3 regions of the Variovorax rhizosphaerae genome follow, and region 2 is predicted to be linked to each of the others. Evidence: predicted binding sites of a transcription regulator. Region 2 holds the regulator's gene; each other region holds the start of a gene.
The links. Region 2 encodes sigma-54, which starts transcription at its own class of promoters, with help from an activator protein. Its sites were predicted from a motif close to TGGCANGNAANCTGCTTT; they were not measured.

Region 1 (3,277 bases), on a different contig from region 2:
CCGAGCGGGCGGTGCGCTGGCGCGGGTTTGTTGATCAGGTCAGCATCGGCAGCCGCCGGGACTGAGGCGACTTCGCTGCGTGACGGCCGACCTGGCTTGCCCCGGCCCACGAGGCGAAATGGCGCTCGGCCATGAGGCGGCAGCCGCCGAACAAGCGCGACAACGACGTCGCGCCGTCACCAGTTGACTTCGCGCTCCGGCGTGGCGCTGATGTGGTGGATCGACAGGTCGGCGCCGTCGTATTCCTCTTCCTGCGACATCCGCAGGCCCATCGTGCGCTTCAGCGCGCCGTAGACGACCACGCCGGCCCCGAAGGCCCAGGCGACGCCGATCGCCACGCCGATCAGTTGCGCGACCAGGCTGACACCGCCGATCCCGCCCAGCGCCTGCTGGCCGAAGATGCCGGCCGCGATGCCGCCCCAAGTGCCGCACAGGCCATGCAGAGGCCAGACGCCCAGCACGTCGTCGACCTTCCACTTGTTCTGCGTCAGCGTGAACATGTAGACGAAGATCGCACCCGCCACGCCGCCGACCACGAGGGCACCGATGGGGTGCATCAGGTCGGAGCCCGCGCACACGGCGACCAGCCCGGCCAGCGGCCCGTTGTAGACGAAGCCCGGGTCGTTCCTGCCCATGGCCAGCGCCACCAGCGTGCCGCCCACCATCGCCATCAGCGAGTTGACCGCCACCAGTCCGGAGATCTTGTCGATGCTCTGCGCGCTCATCACGTTGAAGCCGAACCAGCCGACGCACAGCACCCATGCACCGAGTGCCAGGAAGGGGATGTTCGATGGCGGATGCGCGCTGAGCGATCCGTCGCCGCGATAGCGGTTGCGGCGGGCGCCGAGCAGCAGCACCGCCGGCAGCGCGAGCCACCCGCCCACCGCATGCACGACCACGGAGCCCGCGAAGTCATGGAACGCGTGCCCGGTCGTCGATTCGATCCAGCCCTGGATGCCGAACGCCTTGTTCCAGGCGATGCCTTCGTACAAGGGGTACACCAGCCCGACGATGACCGCCGTCGCGATGAGTTGCGGCCAGAACTTCGCACGTTCCGCGATGCCGCCCGAAATGATCGCGGGAATGGCGGCGGCGAAGGTCAGCAGGAAGAAGAACTTCACCAGCTCATAGCCGTTCTGCTTCGCCAGATCCTCGGCACCGACGAAGAAGTGCGCGCCATAGGCGACCCCGTAGCCGACCAGGAAGTACACGACGGTCGACACGGAGAAGTCGACCAGGATCTTGACCAGCGCATTGACCTGGTTCTTCTTGCGGACCGTGCCGAGTTCCAGGAAGGCAAAGCCCGCGTGCATCGCCAGGACCATGATCGCGCCGAGAAGAATGAACAGCGCGTCCGCGCCCCGATGTAGTGCATCCATGAAAGTTTGGTACCGATACTGCTTGAGAGTGGTGCATTGCCAGCCTTCCGCCGGCGCATGGACCATGCCGAAAGCAATAACGGTGCCCAATTGGCTTCTTCCTGGTGCGGCAGCCGCAGTTTGGTGCGCGCACCACGCACGCGCTGGTGCGCAACTCGCTGCGGCAATGGCGTGCACCGTGCCCTGAACTCAGGCCGTGCTGCCGAAGGCCATCGCGAGGGTGTGGGTGTCTTCGTACGACTGGAACGAAGTCACCTTGCCGTCATGGAGCGTCCAGGCCATCGCCCACTCGCTGGCGTAGGGCTTGCCGGTCGGCTTCGCCAGTCCTGCCCATGCACCCAGCACGACGACGCGGTCACCGCTGGCGAAGAACTCCTTGGGTTCGAAGGATTGAACCTCGACGCTGGCGCCCAGCGTGACAAAGAAGGACGCCACGGCCTCCACGCCCTTGCGCCGACGCGCATAGGGCACCGATTCGTGCCCGGCGTTGATCCAGCTGACGTCCTCGCTCAGGCGACCGAGGATGCCTGGAACGTTGCCTTGGCCGAAGTCGGCGTAGATCTGCTGCACCGTCTGGATGTTGTCTGCCTCGCTCATGTTTGCTCCTCGGGAGATTGGATGTCGGGCGAATCGGCGGTGGGAGCAACGTGCCCGCAAGCGTTGCAACAGTTGCAATACGCGCCTTCATGGCACCTGGATGCAGGCGGTTCGAACGATGGCCCCTCCTGACGATGGAGAGCGACCGCGTCGCGGACTCGGACACATCGCCTCCGTGCGGCGAAATTCCCGCAGTCGTATGATTCGCCCCCGCACCCTCCGGAGGCACCCATGCCCGACGACAACGCGAAGTTCGACAAGGAAGCCATCTCCCTGATCGAGTCTCTCAAGGGCCGGCGCAAGCCTGCCAAGCGAGCGCCGCGGGCGGGGTCGACGGCCAGGGGCGAGAAGCCGCCCGCCAAGACGCCGGTGGTGGTTCGGCGGGCCGCGGGGCGGTTCTAGCGGGCCCTTGCGTGCGCCCCTACACGCGCAGGCATTCCTCGCGAAACCGCTGCAGAAGATGGGCCGGCACCCAGGCTGGAATCGTGCAACCCGGGGAAAGGATGAGCTTGCGACGACCCACCTGCGCAATCGCCTGGTGAACTTGGGCACGCACCTCGCCAGGCGTCATCTGCCACATCTGGCTCTCGTCGATGCCGCCCATGAGGCACTTGTCGGTGAGTTCGCGCAACTGCGCCAAACCCGGGTTGCCAGGCAGGCGGTCGCTGACGCAGAAGGCGTCACAGGGGTAGTCGATCACCCTCTGCATATCGATGCCCGCACCATGCGGATGAATGATGCGCACCATGCCTTCCATGGCATCCAGCATTCGAAGCTCATAGGGCTTGACGAACTCCTCGTAGCTGCGGTCATCGAATCCGAAAGGGTTTGGCGGGCGCAGCGCACTGTTCGTCGCGAAGTGAATGCCATCACAGCCGGCCTTGCGCAATCCGTCCATGTACCGGCACATGGTGTCGGTCACGGCTTCCAGCATGCGATGCGCCTCACGGGCGTTTCCAAGAATCAACGGCATCGTGCTCATGCCGGCACGCCTGACCACTTGACGCAGCGGATCGAAGGTTGTCATCAGGATGGGCATGTCAGGCCCGAACTCGGCTCGCAAGATGCGGATCGCCTTGATCTCTTCGGCAAAGCTGGGCTCGTCCAGCGACATCGGCTCGAAGCGAAGCATGTCTTGCGCCGACTCCAGCGTTTCCAGGCCCGCCGGAAACGGGTAGTGGAAATCGTTGACCACCTTGCAGATGTCCCAATTGCAATCGCGCACCCAGCGCGCGTGACGCATGGCGTGCTCCGTACCGCCGAGCGTCTCGGTCACGTAGTGCATCCAGGCCGTGCAAGGC
Region 2 (3,277 bases):
GCGCAGGCGCGTGGAAATCGCGCGGGCGCTGGCGACGCAGCCGCGCTTCATCCTGCTGGACGAGCCCTTCGCGGGGATCGACCCGATCGCGGTGATCGAGATCCAGCGGATCATCAGCTTCCTGAAGGGGCGCGGCATCGGCGTGCTCATCACGGACCACAACGTGCGGGAGACGCTGGGCATCTGCGATCACGCTTTCATCATCAGCGACGGGCAAGTGCTGGCACAAGGCACGCCTTCGGAGATCGTCGACAACGCGGAGGTACGCAGGGTGTACCTCGGCGAGCATTTCAGAATGTAGGGGCCTCGGCATGAAGCAAGGCCTGTCGCTGCGCGTATCGCAGCACCTGGCACTGACGCCCCAATTGCAGCAGTCGATCCGGCTGCTGCAACTGTCGACGCTGGAACTGAGCCAGGAAGTCGAGCAGATGCTCGACGACAACCCGTTCCTCGAGCGCACCGCGGAGGAGGCCGTGCGGGAAGAGTTCGGTCTCGAGACCGCCGACGCGCCACCGCCGCGTGACGACGATTTCGCCACCCCGCCTGCCGCCAATGGGGCGGACGGCCCGGCGACCGCAGCGGCCACGGTATCGAACGACGCGGATTCAGCCACTGCTGATGCGGCCGCCGACGGCGTCTCCGACGGCGAGCCCGACTGGGGTGGCGACGGCACCGTCGACATGGTGCCCGACGACAGCGAATGGGGCGGCGACGCCCCCGCGCGTGCCAACAACCTCGGCGGTGACGAGCGCGCCGACGCCACCGAGCTGGCGCGCAGCCAGGAGTCGCTGCAGGCCTTCCTGCACCGACAGGCGCTGGGCCTGCGCCTGGACGAAACCGACCGCGCCGCGCTGAGCTTCCTGATCGAGTCGCTCAACGACGACGGCTACCTGGAGGACTCGCTGCCCGCGCTGGCCTCCGGCCTGGCCGGCAACGACAACGACGAATTCGACGAACTGGTGCATCGCTTCCAGATGGCGTTGGGCCTGCTGCAAAGCCTGGAGCCGGTCGGCGTGGGTGCGCGCGACCTGGGCGAATGCCTGGCGATCCAGCTGCGTGCCCTGGCCGATGAAGATGAATGCGAGGACGAGGCGCAAGTGCGCAAGGTCGCCATCGCCATCTGCAAGCTGCCGATGGAGCTGCTGGCCCGCCGCGACTTCAAGCGCCTGGCCACGCTGACCAAGAGCAACGAAGACCTGGTGCGCGGCGCGATGCAGCTCATCGCGCGGCTGGAGCCCAAGCCGGGCCGGCGTTTTGTCGACGTCGAGCGCAACGTGGTCGTGCCGGACGTGATCGTCACCCGCACCGGCCGTGGCGCCTCGCTCAAGTTCCGCGTGATGCTCAACCCGGACGTGATGCCGCGCCTGCGCGTGCACGACATCTATGCCGGCGCGCTGAAGGCGCACAAGGGCGAGGGCAGCCAGGCGCTGTCGCAGCGGCTGCAGGAGGCGCGCTGGTTCATCAAGAACATCCAGCAGCGCTTCGACACCATCCTGCGCGTGAGCAATGCCATCGTCGAGCGGCAGAAGAACTTCTTCGTGCACGGCGAACTGGCGATGCGTCCGCTGGTGCTGCGCGAGATCGCCGACGAACTCGGCCTGCATGAATCGACCATCAGCCGCGTGACGACCGCCAAGTACATGGCGACGCCCTACGGCACGGTGGAGCTCAAGTACTTCTTTGGCTCGGCCTTGGGCACGGAGACGGGCGGCAACGCATCGAGCACGGCGGTGCGGGCGCTGATCAAGCAGTTCGTGACCAGCGAGAACATCAAGAAGCCGCTGTCGGACAGCCAGATCTCGGACATGCTGAAGGAGCAGGGGATCGAGTGCGCGCGCCGAACGGTGGCGAAGTACCGCGAGGCGCTGCGGATTGCGCCTGCGAATTTGCGCAAGGCGCTGTAGGACTCGCTGGCGCTGGCGCCGGTACGGGTGCTGGCGTTGGCGTTGGCGTTGGCGCCCGACCGGCTTGGCGGATGCGGTTGCCTGCCTGAAGTCAGTCGAGGCGGTCGACCTAACGCAAATGGACGGTCGGCGGCGCCCCTTGGGCCGTCAATCCTGTGGCCCCTCAGGAGCGGGTGTCAGGAGTTCGCATGCACATTGCCATTGCATGGGAGTCAAGGGTGAACTCCCGCCTGTGCAGCCGCCAACACCGCCCGAAGTTCCGCCGCCTGCACCGGTTTCCGCAACGCATGCCACCCCCGCTGCCTTGCCATCCGCTGCGTCACCGGCTCGATGTCCGCCGACACCAGCGCGATCGTCAGGTCCGGCCGCTGGTTCTGCAGCAGGTCCGCAAGTGCGACGCCGTCCAGGTCGCCTGGCAGCCGGATGTCGCACAGTGCCACGTCGATCGAATCCAAGTCCGCCAGCGCCAGCGCTTCCGATGCATTGGCATACACGCGCGGTTCCGCGAGCCAGTGGCGCAGCAGCGCGGCGATGCTGTCGGCGACCACGGTGTTGTCCTCCACCACCAGCACGGCCAGGCCGGGGCGCAGCGGCTGCACGTGGACGGCGTTCGATTCGGCGCCGGTGCTTTCCGGCAGCACCAGGTCGGCTGGCGCCGCCTCCAGTTCGAAGCCGAACACCGAGCCACGCCCCGGCGCCGAGCGTAGCGTGACCTGGAAGCCCAGACGATCGGCCAGTCGGCGCACGATGGCCAGGCCCAGCCCGTGCCCGCGCTGCAGGTTGCGCTCCACGTTGCCGATCTGCTCGAAGTCGCCGAACACGCGCTGCTGCATGTCCGGCGCAATGCCGATGCCGTTGTCGCGCACCTCCACGCGCCACGTCGCGCCGGTGTGGCCGCGCCGCACCGCCAGCAGCACGCGGCCTTGCGGCGCAAACTTGAGCGCGTTGTCGGTCAGGTTGCCGAGCACGCGGCGCAGCGCCACGGCATCGGTCCAGGCCAGCGCGCTGGCGGGGCAGCGCACCCGCACGCGCGTGGAGTGGCGGGCCAGTTCGCGCAGCATCGGCCCCAGCGCGACCGGGCCGGGCTTCAGCGGGTCAGCGGCGGCCTCGATGCGGCCGATCTCGAGGAGCTGGTTGGTCAAGCCTTCCAGCGCCTGCTGGGCTTGCGAGAGCGCGATCACGGTCTGCTGCACAAGGTGCGTGGGCGTGTGGGCGTCGAGTTGCTGGCGCAGCACTTCGGCCTGCAGGCCGATCGCCATCACGGGTTGGCGCAGGTCGTGATTGGCCGCCGAGAAGAAGCGCAGCCGTTCGGCTTGTGCCTGCTCCGATTCGCGCAGGCCGGTCTGGGCTTGCACGCGAAGTGCGCTCTCCTC
Region 3 (3,277 bases), on a different contig from region 2:
CGCACCGAACAGGTCCACGCGCTGCCCGCCGGTGATCTTGGTGTACAGCCCGTACTTCTTCGCGACCTGCCCCACCGCGATCAGGCCATCGGCCGAGACCTCGCCGCCCGGCATGCGCGGCACCACCGAGTACGAGCCGTCCTTCTGGATGTTGCCCAGGAAGTAGTCGTTGCTGTCCTGCAGGCTGGCCAGGTCCTTCTTGAGCACGAAGTCGTTCCAGCACGAGGCGAAGATGCTGGCGGCAGTCGGCTTGCAGATGTCGCAGCCAAGGCCCTTGCCGTGCCTGGCGAGCAGGTCGCCGAAGGTTTTGATCTCGCCCACGCGGACCAGGTGGAACAACTCCTGGCGCGAATAGGGGAAGTGCTCGCACAAATGGTTGTTGACCGCCATTCCGCGCTTGCTCATCTCCATCTTCATGACCTGCGTGACCAGCGGCACGCAGCCGCCGCACGATGCGCCGGCCTTGGTGCAAGCCTTGAGGTCGGCCACGGTGCAGGCGCCCTCGCCGACCGCTGCGCAAAGCTGCCCCTTGCTCACGTTGTTGCAAGAGCAGATCTGCGCCGTGTCGGGCAGCGCTTCCACGCCTATGCCGGGCCGCGCCTTGCCGTCGCTCGAAGGCAGGATCAGGAACTCCGGGTCTTCCGGCAAGGCGATGCCGTTGAGCGCCAGTTGCAACAGGTTGCCGTATTCGCTGGCATCTCCAACCAGCACGGCACCCAACAGTTGCTTGCCATCTTCGCTGACGACGATCTTCTTGTAGATCTGCTTGTGCTCATTGACGTACTGGTAAGCGCGCGACTTGGGCGTCTTGCCGTGCGCGTCGCCGATGCTGGCCACGTCGACGCCCATCAGCTTGAGCTTGGTGCTCATGTCGGCGCCTGTGAATGCCGCATCGTCCTGCCCGGCGATGTGCTTTGCGGCCACGCGGGCCATGTCGTAGCCCGGTGCGACAAGCCCGAAGGTCTGGTCGTTCCACGCCGCGCATTCGCCGATCGCGTAGACGTTGCGGTCGCTGGTGCGGCAATGCGAATCCACCGCGATGCCGCCGCGCGCGCCCACAGCCAGCAGGCTCTGGCGCGCCAGCTCGTCGCGCGGGCGGATGCCGGCGGAGAACACGATCATGTCGGTCTCCAGGTGCGTGCCATCGGCGAACACCATGCGGTGCCGAGCGGTCGCACCGTCGACGATCTCCACCGTGTTGCGGCCGGTGTGAACATGCAGGCCCAGCGCCTCGATGCTGTTGCGCAGTGCGCGCCCGCCACCTTCATCGACCTGCACGGCCATCAGGCGCGGCGCGAACTCGACCACGTGCGTCTCCAGGCCCATGTCGCGCAAGGCCTTGGCGCATTCCAGGCCCAGCAGACCGCCGCCCACGACCACGCCGGTCTTGGAGCGCGCGCCGCAGGCCTTCATGGCCTCCAGGTCCTCGATGGTGCGATAGACGAAGCAGTTGGCCCTGTCGCGCCCCGGCACCGGCGGCACGAAGGGCGAGGAGCCCGTGGCCAGCACCAGCTTGTCGTAGTGCACCACTTCGCCGTCGGCGGTGGTGATGGTGTTGTTGCGGCGCTCGATGGCCACGGCCTTGGCAGCCAGGCGCAGCGTGAAGCCGCTGCGCTCGAAGAAGCCGGGCTCGACCAGCGAGAGGTCTTCCGCCGTCTTGCCCGAGAAGAACTCGGAGAGGTGCACCCGGTCATAGGCCGGGCGCGGCTCTTCACAGAGCACCGTGACCTCGGCCTGCGCGACGTCGAGCTCGTGGAGTTGCTCGAGGAACTTGTGGCCCACCATGCCGTGGCCAATCACTGCGATTTTCATTTCGGATCCTGCACACGCAGCCGATGCCGTGCGGGTGCAGACCACTGGCTGCTGCTGTCTGGGACGACAGCTGCCGTGGGCCCCCGCGTGGAACGGACGCGAATCGGGTTGGAACAGACGGACTGCCAGCGTCATTGCTGTCAGTCCGCTCGGATCCCGCCGTCATTAGCGGAGGCACTGGAACCCTGCGGCAACGGTGCCGGCAGGTCAGTACAGGGGAGTGAGCAACATCCGTGCCGGCTCTGGATGCCTGAAATGACCGCCCACTGCCACTTGAATCGGCCTGCGTGCGCGCATCTGGTGCGATCAGGCATGGCAGGCGCACCGAAGTGGGACCGCCGCCGCTGAAGCTCCCGGCGTGCAACGGATGGTAGGGGCGCCGCCGCGTCGTTGTTGATCGCATGGCTGGTCGGCAATTCGAGCACCGACAAATTCAGTGGGGCCGTCTTTTCACGTCAAAGGGCGGCGCCTCACATGTCGATCGCCTCGATGCCGTTCCTGCGCAACGCGTCGTCCGGCCCTTGCGCGCATTGCCTTAAAGTGAAGTCCCCCATCACCGCATGCCAAAACCTGGAGCAGCATTCTTGGACCTCCGCGACCTCCAGTACTTCGAAGTCATCGCCGAGCTTGAGCACATGGGGCGCGCAGCGGAGCGCCTTCATCGCACGCAACCCGCCTTGACGAGCTGCGTGCGCAGGCTGGAGGAAGCCTGCGGCGCCGCGCTGTTCGAGAAGACCGGCCGCGGCATCCGGCTCACCGCCGCCGGCAAGGCGCTGCTCAAGTGGGCGCAGCGCACGCGCTTCGACGTGGAGAGCGCGCGGCGCGAGATCGGCGACATCGGCCGCGGGCTCACCGGCAACATCAAGGTCGGCATCGTGCCGACCGCCGCACAATTCCTGCTGCCACCCGCCGCGCGCGACCTGATGCGCGAGGCGCCCGGCGTCACCCTGCGCACCACCGTCGCGCTGGTCGACGTGCTGAAGCCGCTGCTGCGCGCGGGCGACATCGACCTGATGGTCGGCACCGAGGGCGCGACCGAATCGGGCTTTGCCTCGCAGTACCTGGCCGAGGACGTGATCGTGGTCGCCGCGAACGACAAGCATCCCATCTTCGACAAGCCCAAGCCTGGACTGAAGGACCTCGCTGCCTATCGATGGGTGCTGCAGCCGCCCGGTGCGCCGACCCGCGACTGGCTCGACCAGACCTTCGACCGCAACCGCATCGCACGTCCCGTGGTGCAGGTGGAAAGCACCATGCTGCTGATGCTGCCCTCCTTGATCGGCGAGACCGGCCTCCTGAGCTTCATCTCGCGGCTGCACCTGCAAGCTGGACAATCCGGCGCCGCGCTGCGCGAAGTGAAGCTGCCCGCCACGACGATGCGCCGCCGCATGGTCGTGACCTATCGCGACAGCGGCTACATCTCGCCGGCCGCGCAAAGGCTGATCGATCTGCTGGCGAAGTACGC

Region 1: a site for sigma-54 is predicted at 1,450-1,467, ahead of WKW82_RS09955 (ammonium transporter). Genes of this name have one in related genera too.
Region 3: a site for sigma-54 is predicted at 2,034-2,051, ahead of nirB (nitrite reductase large subunit NirB). Genes of this name have one in related genera too.

What each region holds. Positions count from the first base shown of each region.
Region 1 covers NZ_JBBKZT010000004.1:162,704-165,980, forward strand. Annotated here, with positions in the region: gene WKW82_RS09955 (ammonium transporter) at 177-1,379, opposite strand; gene WKW82_RS09960 (nuclear transport factor 2 family protein) at 1,569-1,976, opposite strand; gene WKW82_RS09965 (hypothetical protein) at 2,208-2,378, shown strand; gene WKW82_RS09970 (uroporphyrinogen decarboxylase family protein) at 2,398-3,277, opposite strand, start outside.
Region 2 covers NZ_JBBKZT010000010.1:212,894-216,170, reverse strand. Annotated here, with positions in the region: gene lptB (LPS export ABC transporter ATP-binding protein) at 1-301, shown strand, start outside; gene rpoN (RNA polymerase factor sigma-54) at 312-1,904, shown strand; gene WKW82_RS22280 (ATP-binding response regulator) at 2,117-3,277, opposite strand, start outside.
Region 3 covers NZ_JBBKZT010000021.1:61,279-64,555, forward strand. Annotated here, with positions in the region: gene nirB (nitrite reductase large subunit NirB) at 1-1,812, opposite strand, end outside; gene WKW82_RS32080 (LysR family transcriptional regulator) at 2,397-3,277, shown strand, end outside.